Regions from separate parts of the Herbidospora sp. NBRC 101105 genome, predicted to be linked through region 1. Evidence: riboswitches for the same ligand, from Rfam matches in the RefSeq annotation. Region 1 holds a riboswitch; the other holds the start of a gene.
The links. A riboswitch is a leader RNA that binds a small molecule or an ion and turns the genes downstream of it on or off. The one in region 1 is predicted to bind glycine.
Positions count from the first base shown of each region.

Region 2: linked by a shared signal. The riboswitch ahead of gcvP (aminomethyl-transferring glycine dehydrogenase) and the one ahead of gcvT (glycine cleavage system aminomethyltransferase GcvT) in region 1 are both predicted to bind glycine.

Region 1 is NZ_BSSX01000008.1:116,897-121,696, forward strand. It holds gene QSK34_RS30220 (aldehyde dehydrogenase family protein) at 1-1,154, shown strand, start outside; gene QSK34_RS30225 (3-oxoacyl-ACP reductase) at 1,162-1,926, shown strand; gene QSK34_RS30230 (gamma-glutamyl-gamma-aminobutyrate hydrolase family protein) at 1,932-2,624, shown strand; glycine riboswitch at 2,641-2,738, shown strand; glycine riboswitch at 2,739-2,833, shown strand; gene gcvT (glycine cleavage system aminomethyltransferase GcvT) at 2,867-3,937, shown strand; gene gcvH (glycine cleavage system protein GcvH) at 3,934-4,323, shown strand; gene QSK34_RS30245 (L-serine ammonia-lyase) at 4,334-4,800, shown strand, end outside.
Region 2 is NZ_BSSX01000001.1:1,789,789-1,794,588, forward strand. It holds gene QSK34_RS07815 (double zinc ribbon and FHA domain-containing protein) at 1-508, shown strand, start outside; gene ftsR (transcriptional regulator FtsR) at 511-1,164, shown strand; gene QSK34_RS07825 (bifunctional nuclease family protein) at 1,250-1,720, shown strand; gene QSK34_RS07830 (MerR family transcriptional regulator) at 1,867-2,487, shown strand; glycine riboswitch at 2,528-2,623, shown strand; glycine riboswitch at 2,624-2,725, shown strand; gene gcvP (aminomethyl-transferring glycine dehydrogenase) at 2,762-4,800, shown strand, end outside.

The DNA of each region.
Region 1 (4,800 bases):
AGCTCGCGCGGCTGGAGATCGCCAACGCCGGGCACACCGTGGGCAACGCCCGCTGGGAGGCCGGCAACATCCGCGACGTGCTGAACTTCTACGCCGGGGCGCCCGAGCGCAACCACGGCAAGCAGATCCCGGTGCCCGGCGGCGTCGACCTCACCTTCCAGGAGCCGCTGGGCGTGGTCGGGATCATCGTGCCGTGGAACTTCCCGATGGTGATCATGATGTGGGGCGCGGCCCCGGCGCTCGCGGCGGGCAACACCGTCGTCGTGAAGCCCGCCGAGTGGACCCCGATGACCGCGTCGCGGCTATCTGAGCTGGCTCTCGCAGCCGGTCTCCCCGAGGGGGTGCTCCAGGTCGTGCCCGGCGCGGGAGAGGTCGCGGGCGCCCGCCTGGTCGAGCACCCCGACGTCGCCAAGATCGTGTTCACGGGGTCGACCGAGGTCGGCAAGCTGATCGCGGAGCGGGCGGCGCGGCAGGTCAAACGGGTGACGCTGGAACTGGGCGGCAAGTCCGCCAACATCGTGTTCGCCGATTCCGACCTGGAGAAGGCCGCCGCGTCGGCCCCGATGGCCGTCTTCGACAACAGCGGCCAGGACTGCTGCGCCCGATCGCGCATCCTGGTGGAGCGTTCCGTCCACGACGAGTTCCTCGCCCGGCTCACCGAGGCCGTGAAGGCGATCAGGACGGGCGACCCCACGGCTGAGGACACCCAGATGGGCCCGCTGGTCAGCGCCGAACACCTCGCCCGGGTGCGCTCCTACGTGTCGGACCCTTACTTCCAGGGCAGTTGCCCCGAAGGCCCCGGCTACTGGTTCCCGCCGACGATCCTCACCGGCGACGACGACCCGGCCTACCGCGACGAGGTCTTCGGCCCGGTCGTGTCGGTGGTCCCGTTCGACGACGAGCACGACGCCGTCGCCAGGGCCAACGACACGCCCTACGGCCTGTCGGGCTCCATCTGGACCCGCGACGTCGGCCGGGCGTTCCGGGTCGCGCGCGCCGTCGAGGCGGGGAACCTCAGCGTCAACTCCCACTCGTCGGTGCGCTACTGGACGCCCTTCGGCGGCTTCAAGCAGTCGGGCCTGGGCCGTGAGCTCGGCCCCGACGCGCTGGCCGCCTTCACCGAGACCAAGAACGTCTTCATCGCAACGGATTAGGAACCACATGCAACGCTTGCAGGACCGGGTCGCCGTCATCACCGGCGCCGCCGGGGGAATCGGGCTGGCGACCGCGCGCCGGTTCGCCGAGGAGGGCGCCAAACTCGTCCTCGCCGACCTCGACGAGGAGGCGGGCCGCAGCGCCGCCGAGGAGGTCGGCGGCCTGTTCGTCAGGGCCGACGTGTCCCAGGAAGACGACGTGGTCCGGATGTTCGCCACGGCGTTCGCCGAGTTTGGCAGCGTCGACATCGCGTTCAACAACGCCGGGATCTCCCCCGCCGACGACGACTCGATCCTGACCACCGGCATGGACGCCTGGCGGCGCGTGCAGGAGGTCAACCTGACCAGCGTCTACCTGTGCTGCAAGCACGCGATCCCCTACATGCAACGACAGGGCAAGGGGTCGATCATCAACACCGCCTCGTTCGTGGCGGTCATGGGGTCGGCGACCTCGCAGATCTCCTACACCGCGTCCAAGGGCGGGGTGCTGGCGATGACCCGTGAGCTGGGCGTGCAGTTCGCGCGCGAGGGCATCCGGGTCAACGCGTTGTGCCCCGGCCCGGTCGACACGCCGCTGTTGCGCGAGTTGTTCGCCAAGGACCCCGAGCGGGCGCAGCGCCGTCTGGTGCACGTGCCGCTCGGCCGGTTCGCGCGGGCCGAGGAGATCGCCGCCGCCGTGGCGTTCCTGGCCTCCGACGACGCGTCGTTCGTCACCGCCGCCGAGTTCCTCGTCGACGGCGGCATCTCCGGGGCGTACGTGACGCCCCTGTGAGGCCCGTGATCGGTATCACGTGTTACGCCGAACCCGCGCGTTTCACGGTCTGGGACACCCCCGCGGCCCTGCTGCCGTGGGACTACGTCAGGCACGTCGAACGGGCCGGCGGGCAGCCGGTGATCCTGCCGCCCGCCGGCGACCCGGGCGAGCTCGTCGACCGTCTCGACGGCCTGATCCTGGCCGGGGGCGGCGACATCGACCCCGGCCGTTACGGCGGCGTGCGGCACCCGAGGACGGGACACGTCAGGGACTTCCGCGACGACGCCGAGTTCTCCCTCGTCAAGGCCGCGCTCCAGGCCCGCATTCCGCTGCTGGGCATCTGCCGGGGCCTCCAGGTGCTCAACGTGGCGCTGGGCGGCACGCTGGTCCAGCACCTGCCCGACGTGTGCGGCACCGACCGCCACTCCCCCGCGCCGGGCGTCTACGGCCGGGTCCCGGTACGTCTGGAGGAGCCGCTGCGACGGCTCTACGGCACCGGGGAGATCACGCCCGCCCACTACCACCACCAGGCCGTCGACCGCCTGGCGCCGGGCCTGGAACCGATCGCCCGCGCCGACGACGGCACGATCGAGGCCGTCAGGCTCGACGACACCGTGTGGGCGGTGCAGTGGCATCCGGAGGCCGACGAGGAGGCGCCGGTGTTCGGGTCGTTCGTCACCCGCGCCGGGTTTCGTCCGGCCATACGGGGCAGATAGGCTGACCGCACACCATTGATCCCGCGCGGGAGAGCGCCCTGGCAGCCGGCCAGGGACCCTGAAGGAGCAAGCCCTCCCCGCGAACCTCTCAAGGCAAAGGACCGTGCGGGCGAGGTGTCCTCTGGAAAGCAGGCCGGTGGCCTCGCCGAAGGTGAAAGTCCGGCAAAACTCGGGCGAAGCTCTCAGGCACCCATGACAGAGGGGGAGGATGCTGACATCCGACCTTATTCGAGGTGCGCTTCATGTCCCGACCGACCCCGCTGCACGAGGTGCACAAGAGCCTCGGCGCGACCCTGACCGACTTCGCCGGTTGGCTGATGCCGCTGCGCTACGGAAGTGAGTCGGCCGAGCACACCGCCGTCCGCACCGCCGCGGGGCTGTTCGACCTGTCCCACATGGGTGAGATCCACGTGACCGGCGCGGGCGCGGCCGACGCCCTCGACTACGCGCTGGTCGGCAACCTGGGCGCCCTGGAGCCGGGCCGGGCCCGCTACACGATGATGTGCGAGGCCGACGGGGGCATCGTCGACGACCTGATCGTCTACCGGCTGGCGCCGGAGGAGTTCATGGTCTGCGCCAACGCCTCCAACTACCTTCGGGTCGCCCGCGAGCTCACCGACCGCGCGAAGGCCTTCGACGCCGTGGTCGACGACCGCTCCGACGCCTACGCGCTGCTGGCCGTCCAGGGCCCGCGCTCCCAGGAGATCGTCGCCAAGCTCACCGACGCCGACCTGGCCAACCTCAAGTACTACACCGGCCTCCCGGGCACGGTCGCGGGCGTCGGCGCCCTGATCGCCCGCACCGGCTACACCGGCGAAGACGGCTTCGAGCTGTTCGTCGCGGCCGACGACGCGGTGGACCTGTGGGGCGCGCTCATGGAGGCCGGGGCCGCCGAGGGCCTGGTGCCCGCCGGGCTGAGCGCCCGCGACACCCTGCGGCTCGAAGCCGGCATGCCGCTGTACGGCAACGAGCTCACCTCGGCCACCACGCCCATGGACGCCGGTCTGGGCAGAGTCGTGCGCTTCGACAAGCAGGGCGACTTCGTCGGCCGCGCCGCGCTCGACGGGGCCGAACCGGCGAAGCGCCTGGTCGGCCTGGTGATGAAGGGCCGCCGCGTGCCCCGCCACGGCTTCGCCGTCGTCGACGCCGACGGCGCCGTGGTCGGCGAGGTCACCAGCGGGGCCCCGTCGCCGTCGATCGGCCGTCCGATCGCGATGGCCTACGTGACCGCCACCCCCGCCGCCGTGGACATCCGCGGCTCCCACGAACCGGTCGACGTCGTTGACCTGCCTTTCTACAGGAGGAAGAAGTGAGCAGCATTCCCGACGAGCTCAGCTACACCAAGGAGCACGAGTGGGTGGCCGGGCTCGATGACGGTCTGACCGTCACGGTGGGAATCACCGCCTACGCGTCCGAGCAGCTCGGCGACGTCGTGTACGTCCAGCCGCCGGAGGTCGGGTCGAACATCGAGCTGGGCGACGCGGTGGGCGAGGTCGAGTCGACCAAGTCGGTCAGCGACATCTACGCCCCGGTGAGCGGCGAGGTCACCGCGGTCAACTCGACGGTCGTCGACGACCCCTCGCTGGTCAACAGCGACCCCTACGGCGACGGCTGGTTGTTCCAGGTGCGCATCACCGGCACCCCCGACGATCTGCTCACCGCCGAGGAGTACACCGCCCTGATCTCCGGCGACAGCTGATCGTCCGCCCATGGCGATCAGCGTCTTCGACCTGTTCAAGGTGGGCATCGGGCCGTCCAGTTCACACACGGGCGGCCCGATGGCGGCCGCGCACAAGTTCGCGCGCGGCCTGCTGCACGACGGTCTCCTGGAGAAGACCGTGCGGGTGCAGGTCATCCTCTACGGCTCCCTCGGCCTGACCGGCAAGGGCCACGGCAGCGACAAGGCCGTGCTGCTGGGCCTGTCCGGGGAGAAGCCCGAGCTCGTCGACGTCGACGCGGTCGACGGCAAGCTGGCCGCGATGCGCGCGGCCGGCACGGTGTCGCTGATGGGGCAGCGTTCGGTGCCCTTCGTGGTCGGCGACGACCTGGTGTTCGAGCGGAAGGTCTCGTTGCCCCACCACCCCAACGGCATGCGGTTCACCGCGTGGGGCGACAGCGGCGACGTGCTGCGGGAAAAGGTCTACTACTCGGTCGGCGGCGGGTTCGTCGTCGACGA
Region 2 (4,800 bases), on a different contig from region 1:
GTGCGGTCACCCCAACCCCGAGGATGCCCGTTTCTGTTCGCGATGCGGTTCGCCGCTGAGCCCCGCGGCCCACACCCCGGCACCTCCCAACCCCTACACGACCGGTCAGGGCTTCGTCCCCGACAACACCTCGACGATCTCGCTTGAGGCGATCGAGGAGGCCACCGGCCAGGGCCTGCTTCCGGACCGTTCCGCGATCGAGCAGCTCCCGCCCGGCACCGCCCTCCTCGTCGTGATGCGCGGCCCCAACGCCGGCAGCCGGTTCCTGCTCGACAGCGACCTCACGACCGCCGGCCGCCACCCCGAGAGCGACATCTTCCTCGACGACGTCACCGTCTCCCGGCGCCACGCCGAGTTCTACCGGCGCGGCGGGCAGTTCACCGCGCGCGACGTCGGCAGCCTCAACGGCACCTACGTGAACCGGGAGCGCATCGAGGAGTTCCCCCTCGCGGGCGGCGACGAGGTGCAGATCGGGAAGTTCCGGCTGGTGTTCCTGACCCGGGGCTGATCATGGGCGCCGAGGCGGCCAGGGCCTTCATGAGCATCGGGGAGGTGCTCGCCCAGCTTCAGGGCGAGTTCCCCGACGTGACGATCTCCAAGATCCGGTTCCTGGAGGGCGAAGGGCTCATCGAGCCCGAGCGCACCCCTTCCGGCTACCGCAAGTTCACCCCCGGCGACGTGGAGCGCCTGCGGTTCATCCTGACCGCACAGCGCGACCGCTACCTGCCGCTGCGGGTGATCAAATCCCAGCTCGACGAGTCGGCCCGCCCCCGGGCGGTCGACGCCGAGCCGGTGTCGGTGCGGCTCAGCCGCGAGGAGCTGCTCGCCGCGGCCGAGATCGACGACGAGACGCTGGCCGAGCTCGAAGACTACGGCCTGATCGCCCCGACGGCCCGGCTCTACGACGAGGCCGCCCTCGAGATCGCCCGCACCGTCGGGGCGCTGGCCGCCTTCGGCCTCCACGCCCGTCACCTGCGCGCGGTCAAGGCCGCCGCCGAACGCGAGGCGGGCCTGGTCGAACAGGCCGTCGCGCCGCTGCTGCGCCGCCGGGCCCCGGGGGCCGTCGACCATGCCGGGGAATCGGCACGGGAGATCTCCGGGTTGTTATTACGTATCCACGCCGCGCTGCTGGAAGGGGCCGTCCGCGGCTCTCTCGGCCGTTGACGCGGGTCCGGCGCGCGGGTGTTACGTTGAATGCCTGGTGAGTTGAATACCTGGTGAAATGCCGCATCCCGGAGAGTGAGCGCCTGTGTTGCAGATGGAGTTCGTGGGGGTCCGGGTGGAGATGCCCTCGAACCAGCCGATCGTCCTTCTCAAGGAGGCGAACGGCGACCGCTACCTGCCGATCTGGATTGGCATGACCGAGGCGACCGCGATCGCGCTCGCCCAGGCCGACGAACCGCCGCCCCGGCCGCTGACCCACGATCTGTTCCGCAATGTGCTGGGCGCGTTGAAGGTGTCACTCGAACGCGTCAACATCGTCGCGCTGCGTGACGGAATCTTCTACGCCGACCTCGTGTTCTCCAACGGCGTAGAGGTAAGCGCACGTCCTTCCGACTCCATCGCGCTGGCCCTGCGGACCGACGCGCTGATCTTCGCCAGCGAGGAGGTCATGCGGGAGAACGGCGTCAGCATGGCCGATGACCAGGAGGACGAGGTCGAGAAGTTCCGGGAGTTCCTGGACAACATCAGCCCCGAGGATTTCGGCCGTGCCGGTTGAGTTGAGGGGTTATCTCACCTTCACGACGCGCCGGGGGCGGTCGTTGACTGTGCCTTTCCCCAGTCCTACGGTGCAAGGGAATCCACGGTTGTAGTTCGCGTACCCCCAGATCAGACCGTGGGATGAGAGAAAGCCGGAGGTCCGCAGTGGCGGTCAGCAGCGGCGAGGGTAACAAGGCCGACCAGCACGACTCGGCTCAGCGTGAGTCGGCGCGGGAGCGCGCCGGCGAGCAGGGTCTGCTGTTCGACGAGCGGCCCGCGGCGGTGCGCGACGACATCGGCTACCGCGGCCCCACGGCATGCGCTGCCGCCGGGATCACCTACCGCCAGCTCGACTACTGGGCCCGCACCGACCTGGTGCAGCCGACGATCCGGGCGGCCCAGGGCTCCGGCTCCCAGCGGCTCTACAGCTTCCGCGACATCCTGGTGCTCAAGGTCGTCAAGCGGCTCCTCGACACCGGCGTCTCCCTCCAGCAGATCCGCACCGCCGTCCAGCACCTGCGCGACCGCGGGGTCAACGACCTGGCCCAGATCACGCTCATGAGCGACGGCGTCAGCGTCTACGAGTGCACCTCCGCCGACGAGGTCATCGACCTTCTCCAAGGAGGGCAGGGGGTCTTCGGCATCGCCCTCGGCCGGGTCTGGCGCGAGGTCGAGGGATCGCTCGCGGAGCTGCCGGGGGAACTGGCGGTCGGCCCCGACACTGACGAGGCCGACCACCCCTCCGACGAACTGGCCCAGCGCAGGCGGGCCCGCCGCACCGGTTGAGGCTCCATCTCCCGGGTACGGGTAAGGTTGTCGTAGCCATCGACCCTGCGCGGGAGAGTCCCCATCAGCACTGATGGGGCGCCGAAGGAGCAAACCTCCCCGGAATCTCTCAGGCACCCGGTACCGCCAGGCGAGGCAGCTCTGAAAAGCAGGTCCGCCGTCCAGGCGGCGCCTCACCGAAGGGGAAAACCGGCCGACGGCGTCCGGTGAAGCTCTCAGGTTCCATGACAGAGGGGGAGACCGCCCTGGTCTCGTCTGCCCTGGAGTTCCTGTCATGACCGATCGCACACCGCTCCGTGACCTGGACGCCCCGCCGTTCGCCACCCGCCACATCGGGCCCTCCGACGCCGCTCAGGCGCGCATGCTGGAGGCCGTCGGCTACGAGACGATCGCCGACCTGGTGGCCGTGGCGGTGCCCGAGTCGATCCGCACCACCCGCGCCCTCGACCTGCCGGCCGCCGTGTCGGAGCCGGAGGCGCTCGCCGAACTGCGCGCGCTGGCCGCCCGCAACACCGTGCTGACCTCGATGATCGGGCTGGGCTACCACGACACCATCACGCCCGGCGTGGTGCTGCGCAACGTGCTGGAGAACCCGGGCTGGTACACCGCGTACACGCCCTACCAGCCGGAGATCTCGCAGGGGCGCCTGGAGGCGCTGCTCAACTTCCAGACCGTGGTCAGCGACCTGACCGGGCTCGACGTCGCCGGGGCCTCGCTCCTCGACGAGGCCACCGCCGCCGCCGAGGCGATGACGCTGGCCCGCCGGGCCTCCAAGGTCAAGAGCGACGTCTTCGTCGTGGACGCCGACGCCCTGCCGCAGACCAAGGCGGTGCTGGCCACCCGGGCCGAGCCGCTGGGCATCACCCTCGTCGAGTCCGACCACACCGGCGAACTGCCCGAGTGCTTCGGCGTCCTGGTCCAGTACCCGGGGGCCTCCGGCCGGGTGGCCGACTTCCGCGAGCTGGCGGGCCGGGCCAAGGCCGCCGGGGCGGTCGTGACCGTGGCGGCCGACCTGCTGGCGCTGACCGTGCTGGAGGCGCCCGGCACCCTCGGGGCCGACATCGCGATCGGCTCGTCGCAGCGCTTCGGCGTGCCCCTCGGCTTCGGCGGCCCGCACGCCGCCTACATGTCGGTCCGCGAGGGCCTGCAGCGGCAGATGCCCGGCCGTCTGGTCGGGGTGTCGGTCGACGCCGACGGGCGGCCGGCGTACCGGCTGGCCCTGCAGACCCGCGAGCAGCACATCCGCCGCGAGAAGGCGACCAGCAACATCTGCACCGCCCAGGTGCTCCTGGCGGTGATCGCCTCCATGTACGCCGTCTACCACGGCCCCGAGGGCCTGCGCCGGATCGCCCAGCGGGTGCACCGGCACGCCGCCGTGCTGGCCGCCGGGCTGCGGGCGGGGGGCGTCGAGGTCGTCCACGACGAGTTCTTCGACACCGTGACCACCCACGTGCCCGGCCGCGCGGCCGAGATCGCCGAGGCGGCCCGCGAGCGCGGCGTCAACGTGCGGCAGGACGGCGCCGACCACGTCGCGGTCGCCTGCGACGAGAAGACGACCTCCGCGCACCTGGAGGCCGTCTGGGCGGCCTTCGGCGTCGAGGGGCCGTCGGTGGACGACCTGGACATCTCGACCGACGACGCGCTGCCCCAGGACCTCCAGCGCACCACCGGCTACCTGACCCACCCGGTCTTCCACGCCCACCGCTCCGAGACGGCGATGCTGCGCTACCTGCGCAAACTCCAGGACAAGGACATCGCGCTCGACCGGTCGATGATCCCGCTGGGCTCCTGCACGATGAAGCTCAACGCGACCACCGAGATGGAGCCGATCACCTGGCCGGAGTTCGCCTCCATCCACCCGTTCGCGCCCGCCGGCCAGACCGGCGGCTACGTCGACCTGATCCAGGGACTGGAGAGCTGGCTGGCCGAGGTGACCGGCTACGACGCGGTCTCCATCCAGCCCAACGCCGGGTCGCAGGGCGAGTTCGCCGGCCTGCTGGCCATCCGCGCCTACCACCGGGCGAACGGCGACGCCGAGCGCGACGTCTGCCTGATCCCGTCGTCGGCCCACGGCACCAACGCCGCCTCCGCCGTCATGGCGGGCATGCGCGTCGTCGTGGTGGCCTGCGACGCCGACGGCAACGTCGACCTGGCCGACCTCGACGCCAAGATCGCCAAGCACGCCGACCGGCTCGCCGCGATCATGGTCACCTACCCGTCGACCCACGGCGTCTACGAGGAGACCATCGTCGAGCTGTGCGCCAAGGTGCACGCCGCCGGCGGCCAGGTCTACGTCGACGGGGCCAACCTCAA